3 regions of the Exiguobacterium sp. s168 genome follow, and region 2 is predicted to be linked to each of the others. Evidence: riboswitches for the same ligand, from Rfam matches in the RefSeq annotation. Region 2 holds a riboswitch; each other region holds the start of a gene.

Region 1 (3,285 bases), on a different contig from region 2:
TAAAAGGCAGTCTCGCACACGCGCAGATGCTATTTGAACAAGGGATCCTCGCTCAAGACGAGTGGACACAAATCGAGCAAGGACTGAAGCAACTGGAAACGACGTTAGCAGACCATTCCTACACGTTAGCGGACGAGGACATTCATATGAACCTTGAGCGTTTGTTGACGGAACAGATCGGTCCGGTCGCAGGAAAACTGCATACGGCACGGAGTCGAAACGACCAAGTCGCAACCGATTTACATCTATGGATGGAGCAACATGTCGTAGCGTTGACGACGGCATTACGCGAGCTCCAATCGGTCATCACGGAACAAGCGGAGCAACATATCGAGACGGTCATGCCAGGGTATACGCATTTGCAACGAGCACAACCGATCTCGCTTGCGCATCATTTGCTCGCTTATTTCTGGATGTTCGAACGCGATGTCGAACGGTTGACGGATAATCAAAAGCGGATCCGGAAATCACCGCTCGGGGCAGGGGCGCTCGCGGGGACGACGTTCCCGATTGATCGTTTCCGGTCTGCCGAGTTGCTCGGTTTTGAGTCGGTCTATCCGAACAGTCTAGACGCTGTCTCGGACCGTGACTTTGTCATCGAATACCTCGGGATCGCTTCGACCGTCATGATGCATCTCTCGCGTTTTTGTGAGGAAATCATCATTTGGGCATCGCAGGAATTCAGCTTCATCGAGTTGTCGGATGCTTTTTCGACAGGGTCGAGTATGATGCCACAGAAGAAAAATCCTGATTTCGCTGAATTGATTCGTGGGAAAACGGGGCGCGTCTACGGCAATCTGATGGGCTTCTTGACGACGATGAAGGCATTACCACTCGCTTACAATAAAGACATGCAAGAGGATAAGGAAGGGGTCTTCGATACAGCCGATACCGTTCTCCAATCCGTTCAAATCTTCACCGGAATGATTGAATCTGCGACGTTTAAGACCGAAGCGCTCAAGAAGGCGACAATGCAAGACTTCTCGAACGCAACGGAACTCGCCGACTACCTTGTAACGAAAGGCATACCATTCCGGGAAGCGCATGAAATTGTCGGCAAGGCCGTCCTTTACTGTGTGCAGAACGGTTGTTTCCTGAAGGATTTGAACCTCGAGACGTATCAAATGTTCCATCCTGACATCACGGAAGATGTCTATCCGCTCCTCGATCCGGTTCAAGCAGTGGCACGCCGGACAAGCTACGGCGGAACAGGGTTTGTTGCCGTGTCGGAGCAACTTGAACTCGCGAAACAGCATCTTGCGAATTGACGGATTTTGAAAAAAATCAGTCAAATGACTGGATTTAACAAAAGATGTCTGCTATAACTGTAACTAACAACCGACAGATAGAGGCGCGGATGACATGAGTAGCATCATTCTTGAAGGCAAGCATGCCGAATGATGTGAAAGGGGAAGTCCGCCGAAGTGAACGAGAAGATGCTTCTTCTCATTTGCTGGTACAACGGTTAAGATCCGTTGTACTGCCGAAACCGATGTTTCGGAGCGCTATCTTACGTAAAAGAACGAATGACTTTGTCTTCGTTTGTCCGATCGTGATAACGACGGGCCGTAGGAACGCTCCTACCGGCCCGTCGTTTTTTTCTGTATCGGGACAAAGGAGATAGGATTGTGACAACTGTACTTAAATTTGGTGGAAGCTCGGTTGCGACTGTCGAACAGATTCAGTCTATTGCGAATTATTTGAAGAGTCGCGCAGCCGAAGGTGAAAAACTTGTCGTCGTCGTTTCAGCGATGGGCAAGATGACAGATTCTTTAATCGCTCAGGCGCAAGCCATCACGGATCGCCCCGAGCGCCGAGAACTCGATCGTCTGCTTGCCATCGGAGAAGAACAGACGATTTCATTACTCAGCATCGCCCTCAACTCACTCGGCGTCAAAGCGTTATCGCAAACAGGCGCACAAGCGGGAATCAGTACGATGGGATTGCATACGAAAAGCAAGATCAAACAGATTGATGGAAATCTGTTACGGCAAAAACTTGAAACGTACGATGTCGTCATCGTCGCCGGATTCCAAGGGGTCAACGAACTCGGTGATGTCACGACGCTCGGACGTGGTGGATCGGATACGACGGCTGTTGCGCTTGCGGCAGTCCTTGATAAACGGTGTGAAATCTACACGGATGTCGACGGTGTCTATACAGCTGATCCACGAATCCATGCTGCTGCTCAACCGATTCCGCACATCTCATATGATGAGATGATGGAGATGAGCGCCCTCGGGTCGAAGGTCATGGAAATGCGGAGTGTCGAACTAGGAAAAAAATACGGCGTACACATCTTCGTCGGGAAAACACTTGAATCGAAAAGGGGAACATGGATCATGGAAGCGACGGAAACAATGGAACAAAAAGCGGTGACGAGTGTCAGTGTGACGAAGAACGTCTTGACGGTATCAATCAAACACGTACCGCAAACGAACGCAGCAGTAGCCGATATCTTCGAACTCTTATCGAACCGCCACGTCAACATCGATATGATCAGTCAAACGACGTTCGACAGTGACATCTTCTTATCGTTCTCTTGTCCACTCGATGAGGAAGAGTTCCTCGATGAAGCATTGAAAGACATCATGGATCGTTTCACGACAGTCAAGGTCGACCGCCATAATCAACACGCGAAATTATCTGTCGTCGGAATCGGGATGCGGGATGCAACAGGTGTCGCTTCGAAATTGTTCGCAATCTTCCGAGCAGAGAACATTCCGTTCTATCAAGTTACGACTTCAGAAATCAGCATCTCATACACGATTGCACAAGCAGATATTGAACGGACGGTTGCAGCGATTGCAAACGCGTTCGAGTTATAAGGAGGAAAACAGGATGTATCATGTAGCAGTCATTGGAGCAACCGGCGCCGTCGGTCAAAAAATGTTACAAGTACTAGCCGAACTGGACTTCCCGGTCAGCCGCCTGTCCGCTTACGCTTCTGCTCGTTCAGCAGGGAACACGGTACAGTTCAAGGAAGAAGCCATCACGATCCAAGCACTGACACCAAATATCACGGAAGACGGGATCGATGTCGCGTTGTTCGCAGCGGGCGGAACGATCAGTGAACAATATGCCCCGTTACTAGCTGAAAACGGAACACTCGTCGTTGATAATTCAAGTGCTTTCCGGATGCAGGAGACGATTCCGCTTGTCGTGCCAGAAGTCAATCCACAAGCGATTCAAGCGACGGACCGCTTGATCGCAAATCCGAACTGTTCGACGATTCAATCCGTCGTCGCCTTAGCACCGCTCCAGTCACTGGGATTCGAGCGTGTC
Region 2 (3,285 bases):
TCTGCCTGTTGTAATGCTTCAAGTGACGTATGAGAACCACTAGAATGTGCGATTCCAAGCGAAATCGTGATTTGTAGATCAGGTACATCTGCTGTCGGGAACAGGTTACGTGCGACCGTCAGCCGAGCTAGTTCTGCGATTTTTTGCGCTTCTTTCGCCGAAGTACTTGGTAAGATGATTAAAAATTCTTCACCACCGTACCGTCCGACGAGGTCGTCTGGACGCGTCAAGGAAGCAAGAGTCATGCCGAGTTGGCGTAACACATCATCGCCCGCATCATGACCATATGTATCATTGACATGCTTGAAGAAATCGATATCGATGAGTACAAGCGAATAGCCTTGGTCGGTCGAACCGACAAGCGAAAGGGAGTCATCAAGACGACGACGATTGGCGAGCCCTGTCAATGCATCCGTCATGGCGAGTTTCTGCTGATACTGGATGTTTTCGAAGTGACGGCGTAATTCCGTTAGCAATCGAAAAGCGACAAAGCCAGCTAATAAATTAAAGAAGACGTACGCAATCGAGATTTTAAAGAATGTCGACCAGCTGTGCGTCAGGATGTAGATGGCGGGTAGCGAATAGAGAATACCGACCAACACCATAAGCTGAAAATGACGCATCGAGACATGAACGAATCGACGAATGATTCCGATTGTCGTGATGAACAAGACGATGATCAGCGTAGATAAATAAAAACCTTCCATTTGATCAACTGGTGTTAAAAAGTAACGTGTCCCAATGATCATCGCACCCGCAACGATGGCGCTTGGAAAACCAACGAACAGCATGGCGATCGCGACGGGAACGATACGTAAATCAACACGGGCGACATCGATTTGGATCCCATTGAACATCAATAAAACCGCAACCAGACCACAGACCGCTCCGAGTATAAGTCGAATGCTCCATTTGGAGTTCAATGAAATACGCGGTTGATTTCGAAACGGTAAGAACAAGAGAGTAATCGTTGTAAACAGTAGACAAAAGTTAATGATGAATTGATTCATGATGGACAACAAATCCTCCCAACTCCCCCAGCTAACAGATTTCCATATATATACTTCCAGTATACTCAAGTAGATAACGGTTAGACAGAGGGAAATCTTTAGATAAAATAGAAAAAACGGTAGAAAATCTACCGTTTTTAAGAAGACGAAGTAAGTGTATCCTCATCCATCGTCTGTAAAATTTTATCAAAGACATGAACCATCGTTTCAAGCTCTTCTTCTGTCAATGTGCCGAAGCGGTCTTGTAAATAGTTTTTCCGGACGATTTCGAGATCCCGAAATGCACGTTCACCGTCCTCCGTCAAAGCGAGGACGATTGAACGACGATCTTCCGTCGAACGTGTTCGGGTGACATATCCTTGTTTATACAGTTTATCCGTCAAAGCAGTGACTTGACTCGTCGCGAGCTCAAATTGTTCCGCGAGAAGCGTCGGGCGCTGAGGACCATTTTCGGAAAGGCTTCGTAAGATGAAAAATTCACTCCGGGTCGCCGTTCCTTCAAATAGCCGGTTAAGTTCACGTCGCAGGGTACGAAGAATGACACGCATTTGTTCTTCGAGTCGATAAGTTAGCAAATCACGTTCCTGTGGCATGCAAGCAGCATCCTTTCTCTCAGTGGACTTCTACCATTTAGTGTACTAAACATATCGGATTTTTACCATCGACTACCCGATATTCGAAAAAGACAATTGACAATTTCGTGGCGATTTGTGTAATATGGCGTAGTAATAACTAACTTAATTCAGTTCTCACTCAACCAGTGGGATGGAGGTTGCAGTTCTTAAGAGTACGGTTACGGATGTCGTCAAGCGACAGATGAGGTGACCTGAAAGGAAGAATTGCCGAAATCAATCATCGCTTTGAAGATGATCGATTGGGATTAGATCAAATAGGTCTAATACTGTCACAAGTCGGGTATCACCTACTTGTGGAGAGCTATCTTTCACGACGGTAGAATGAGGCGCATCCATTTTATTATGTTGCGTTCTCATCTTCCATCTGGAAGATGAGGGCGCTTTTTGTTTTTTTATTCAAAAAGTGTCCTCTCAAAATTTATTAAAGAGAGAAGCGAACGAAATGAACAATCTAGATGTGAAACAAACAACAGATTCGACAGCAGAAGGATTAAAACGTGGATTACAAGCCCGTCACATGTCGATGATCGCCATCGGTGGAGCGATTGGAACAGGACTCTTCATTGCGTCCGGTGCTTCCGTCGCAGCAGCAGGACCAGGTGGTGCGCTCCTATCGTATGCAATCGTTGGTCTGATGGTCTACTTCCTAATGACAAGTCTTGGTGAAATGGCAGCGTACATGCCGGTCGCTGGATCCTTCTCGACATATGGAACGAAATTCGTCGATCCATCATTCGGCTTTGCACTCGGCTGGAACTACTGGTACAACTGGGCAGTCACGATCGCAGTCGAGCTCGTCGCAGCACAAATCGTCATGACGTATTGGTTCCCGGATGTTCCTGGATTTTATTTCAGTGCCTTGTTCCTCTTACTCATGATTGGCTTGAACTACTTCTCCGTTAAAGGATTCGGGGAAGCGGAGTATTGGTTCGCGATGATTAAAGTCGTTACCGTCATCGTCTTCTTAGTCGTCGGTGTTGCGATGATTTTCGGTGTCTTTACATCGGAGCCACCGGTTGGCTTTAAAAACTTTGCTCTTGGCGATGCACCGTTCGTCGGTGGGATTCCTGCCGTCATCGGAATCATTCTTGTTGCTGGATTCAGTTTCCAAGGAACGGAGCTCGTCGGGATTGCCGCGGGTGAGTCAGAAGACCCGAAAAAGAACGTTCCTAAAGCAGTCAAACAAGTTTTCTGGCGTATCTTACTTTTCTACGTCTTCGCGATTTTCGTCATCGGAATGCTCATTCCGTATACGAGTCCGAACTTGGTTTCGAATGACATTACGGACGTAGCGGTTAGTCCGTTTACGCTCGTCTTTGAAAAAGCAGGTCTTGCGTTCTCAGCAGCACTCATGAACGCTGTCATCTTGACGTCTGTTCTATCTGCCGGAAACTCAGGCATGTATGCTTCGACACGGATGCTGTATACACTTGCGCGCCAAGGCGATGCACCGAAGTTATTCGCGAAAGTCTCGAAAAACGGTGTACCCCGTAACGCCTTGCTTGCAACAGGTGCAGTCGGTGCGCTCTGTTTCTTGACGTCGATGTTTGGTGGACAAGTCTACCTGTGGTTACTCAATGCTTCCGGGATGACAGGATTCATCGCATGGCTCGGGATTGCGATCAGTCACTATCGCTTCC
Region 3 (3,285 bases), on a different contig from region 2:
AAACTTCCCGAACGTCGCTTTCGTCTACTTTCGTAATTCGCCATGTTCCGAAGCGCATCTTCGTAAAATTGTCCATTCATCTCGATTCCGATGACGGAACAATCGAATCGGTCGTGTAAGTAAAAGTTCAAACGCCCTTTCCCACACCCGAAATCAATGACAGTGTCCTGTTTTTGGAACGGATAGGTTTCGCATAATTCGTCTAGTGCCGCATAAGGTGTCGGTTCATATCGATTATAGTGACTAAACACACCATAAAGATGTTGCATCTCAATGGTCTCGATTCGTAATCGTTGATCGTATTCCTGTTCATTCATCGTCTTTTGTTCCTTCTTTCCGGCATTCTTACCCTCATCGTACTATACTGAAGAAGTACGTTACTCGTTTTTTGAAAGGGGATTTTATGATGATCGTCGTTACGAACCGGATTAAAGTCAAAAAAGGGATGGCTGCAGCTCTCGCTCCTCGTTTTACGCGTCCAAGTGGACTCGATACGATGGACGGATTCATCCGCGTCGAGGTCTTATTGACGCAAAATATCGAAGAACACGATGAAATGAACGTCAACATGTACTGGGAAGACATGAAGAGTTTTCAAGCGTGGCGGGAAAGTGACGATTTCAAAGCGTCACATAGTCGACCTGCGAGTAGTGAGGCAGGAGAATCGCCAATGCTCGGCAGCGAGATTCTGACATATGAAGTCGCTTCGGTCAAAGAACGCGCATGATGCACGAAAAGGACTCGTCTCGAGTCCTTTTTAGATACCTATATACAAATAGTGAAAGGGTCGAATTGTCACAAATGGTATTATTTGTTATCATAGTGCCATTACAGAGAGAGAGGGTCCTTCATGAATTCATTAACTATATTTGAACAAGCCATTCGTAGCTTACCTGACGATCGTACGTTACGACGTGATGAATTATGGACGGACGATTTTTTATTGCAACAGGAGAACGAGCTGACCGTCTATTACTCTCCGATTGGCGAATATGTCAATACTGAAGCAAAAGTCGTCCTCATCGGGATCACACCAGGTTTTGAACAGATGCGAATCGCTTTCGAAGAAGCGACGGATGCCCTCCATCATGGTGTTTCATTAGAAGAGACGGCACGCCTCGTCAAATATACAGCAAGCTTTGCTGGAACGATGCGACGTAACCTCGTTCAGATGCTCGATACACTCGAACTTCCAGCATTGCTCGGAATCGAGACGACGGCTAGCTTATTTCATCAATATCAAAAATTATTGCAACCGACGTCACTGTTAAAGCAACCCGTCTTTTATCGCGAAAAGAATTACTCAGGTCATCAACCGAAAATCAGCCGTAGTCCTTTGCTAAAACATTATGCAGAAGAACACTTCGTCGCTGAAATCAATCAGCTACGCGAACCGGCGCTATTGATTCCGCTCGGTCGTGTCGTCGAGACACAAGTCCGTGGGTTGATTCATGACGGACGAATCGAACAGCATCAGCTTCTTTCGGGATTCCCTCATCCCTCTGGTGCGAATGGTCATCGAAAAAAACAATTCGAAGAAAACCAAGCCTATTTGATGAAACAGCTCATTCAACATTTTGCTGAATAAATAACTTTATCTTAAATTATCAGAATATATGGTTGAATCGTTTCTGAATTACATGATAAAGTGTCCATAAGAACAGAATATGACTATTCTATCGATGAGGTAGAGGCGCGATTTCAATCAGTACTTGGTCCGAGGATGACAACGAAGACGACTACAGGAAAGGTGACATCGCCGAAATGACAGTATGTGTCTAACATATCGTCGTTGGTCGATTCGGGAAACACCCGATCGATTGCCATACATAGTACTTGTATGGAGCGCTCCAATTCGGCTAAGAAAGACGCATCCAGCGAGGGTGTCGGCTTTGTTGCCGGTGCCCTTGCTTTTTTTGTGCCGCGGGGTCTCATCTTTAAGCCATTTATTAAAGAGGAGGATATTTTTCATGGTCAACTATTCAGATTCCATCATTGCCCTTGTACCTGCTTTACTAGCTATCTTATTAGCCATCTTTACACGAAAGGTCGTTCTTTCGTTAGGTGTCGGCATTCTCGTCGGTGCCCTGTTACTCCACCGTTTTAATCCGATCGATACGATAACCTATCTCGGCAAGAACATCTTCAGCCTGTTTTGGGCGGACGGTGCCTTGAACGAGTGGAACGTCTTATTACTTGTCTTCTTGTTATTGCTCGGCGTCCTTTCCACGCTCATTCAGACATCAGGTGGCGCTCGTGCCTTCGGTGAATGGGCTTCTACGCACGTCAAAACGGCGCGTGGTGCACGCTTAGTCGCCTTCGGACTCGGTATCTTGATTTTCATCGATGATTACTTCAATAGTCTTGCTGTCGGAAACGTTAGTCGTCCGTTAACGGATCGTCGTGGTGTCTCGCGAGCGAAACTTGCCTATTTGATCGACTCAACAGCTGCGCCTGTTTGTGTCATCAGTCCGCTTTCGAGTTGGGGCGCATTCATCATCTCCATCATCGCCGGTATCTTAACGACGCACTCGATTACGGATTACTCAGCGTTTAGTGCCTTCATGATGATCGTTCCAATGAACTTCTATGCGATTTTCGCGCTACTTTTAACACTTTACATCGCTTACTCTGGCGTCTCTGTCGGACCGATGAAACAACATGAACGTCGTGCCGCGAAAGGTGAACTTTTTGATGCATCAAAAGGAACACCGATGGGGATGGCAAAAGAGGTCAACGAACATACGAATGGAAAAGTACGGGATCTCGTCGTTCCGATCGTCGTTCTCGTCATCGCTACGATCAGTGCGTTGCTCGGAACAGGTGCTCAGGCACTTGCTGCCGACAATCGCCCGTTTACTTTAATTGGAGCATTTGAGGCAACAGACGTCACACGTTCACTCGTCGCAGGTGTCGTCATCAGTTTAATCGTCGCTTTCCTGATGCTGATCGGACGAAAAATTCCGGGTCGCGATTACCGTGCAAGCATCGTCGCTGGTATGCGTTCGATGTGGCCAGCAGTCGTGATTCTGTTATTCGCTTGGACGATCATTGCTGTCATCGGTGATATGAAAACAGGCGATTATCTAGCGAGCTTCGTCAGCAACTCGATTTCTGCTTCGTACTTGCCGTTCTTATTATTCTTGATTGCCGGCTTGATGGCATTCTCGACAGGAACAAGTTGGGGCACATTCGGGATCATGTTGCCAATCGGTGCGGATCTCGTCATGGCTGTCGATGCCTCACTCTTGTTACCGACGCTTGCTGCCGTTCTTGCTGGATCTG

What was found. Region 2 has a riboswitch for lysine ahead of KNQ15_RS08810 (amino acid permease). Riboswitches for the same ligand answer to the same signal wherever they lie in the genome.
Region 1: linked by a shared signal. The riboswitch ahead of KNQ15_RS09870 (aspartate kinase) and the one ahead of KNQ15_RS08810 (amino acid permease) in region 2 are both predicted to bind lysine.
Region 3: linked by a shared signal. The riboswitch ahead of KNQ15_RS08315 (Na+/H+ antiporter NhaC family protein) and the one ahead of KNQ15_RS08810 (amino acid permease) in region 2 are both predicted to bind lysine.

The regions. Positions count from the first base shown of each region.
Region 1 is NZ_JACSNE010000015.1:4,018-7,302, forward strand. It holds gene argH (argininosuccinate lyase) at 1-1,268, shown strand, start outside; lysine riboswitch at 1,339-1,516, shown strand; gene KNQ15_RS09870 (aspartate kinase) at 1,629-2,828, shown strand; gene KNQ15_RS09875 (aspartate-semialdehyde dehydrogenase) at 2,842-3,285, shown strand, end outside.
Region 2 is NZ_JACSNE010000012.1:31,652-34,936, reverse strand. It holds gene KNQ15_RS08820 (diguanylate cyclase) at 1-1,010, opposite strand, end outside; gene KNQ15_RS08815 (MarR family winged helix-turn-helix transcriptional regulator) at 1,148-1,603, opposite strand; lysine riboswitch at 1,769-1,957, shown strand; gene KNQ15_RS08810 (amino acid permease) at 2,088-3,285, shown strand, end outside.
Region 3 is NZ_JACSNE010000011.1:13,146-16,430, reverse strand. It holds gene KNQ15_RS08330 (methyltransferase) at 1-317, opposite strand, end outside; gene KNQ15_RS08325 (heme oxygenase) at 407-727, shown strand; gene KNQ15_RS08320 (uracil-DNA glycosylase family protein) at 851-1,588, shown strand; lysine riboswitch at 1,681-1,859, shown strand; gene KNQ15_RS08315 (Na+/H+ antiporter NhaC family protein) at 1,971-3,285, shown strand, end outside.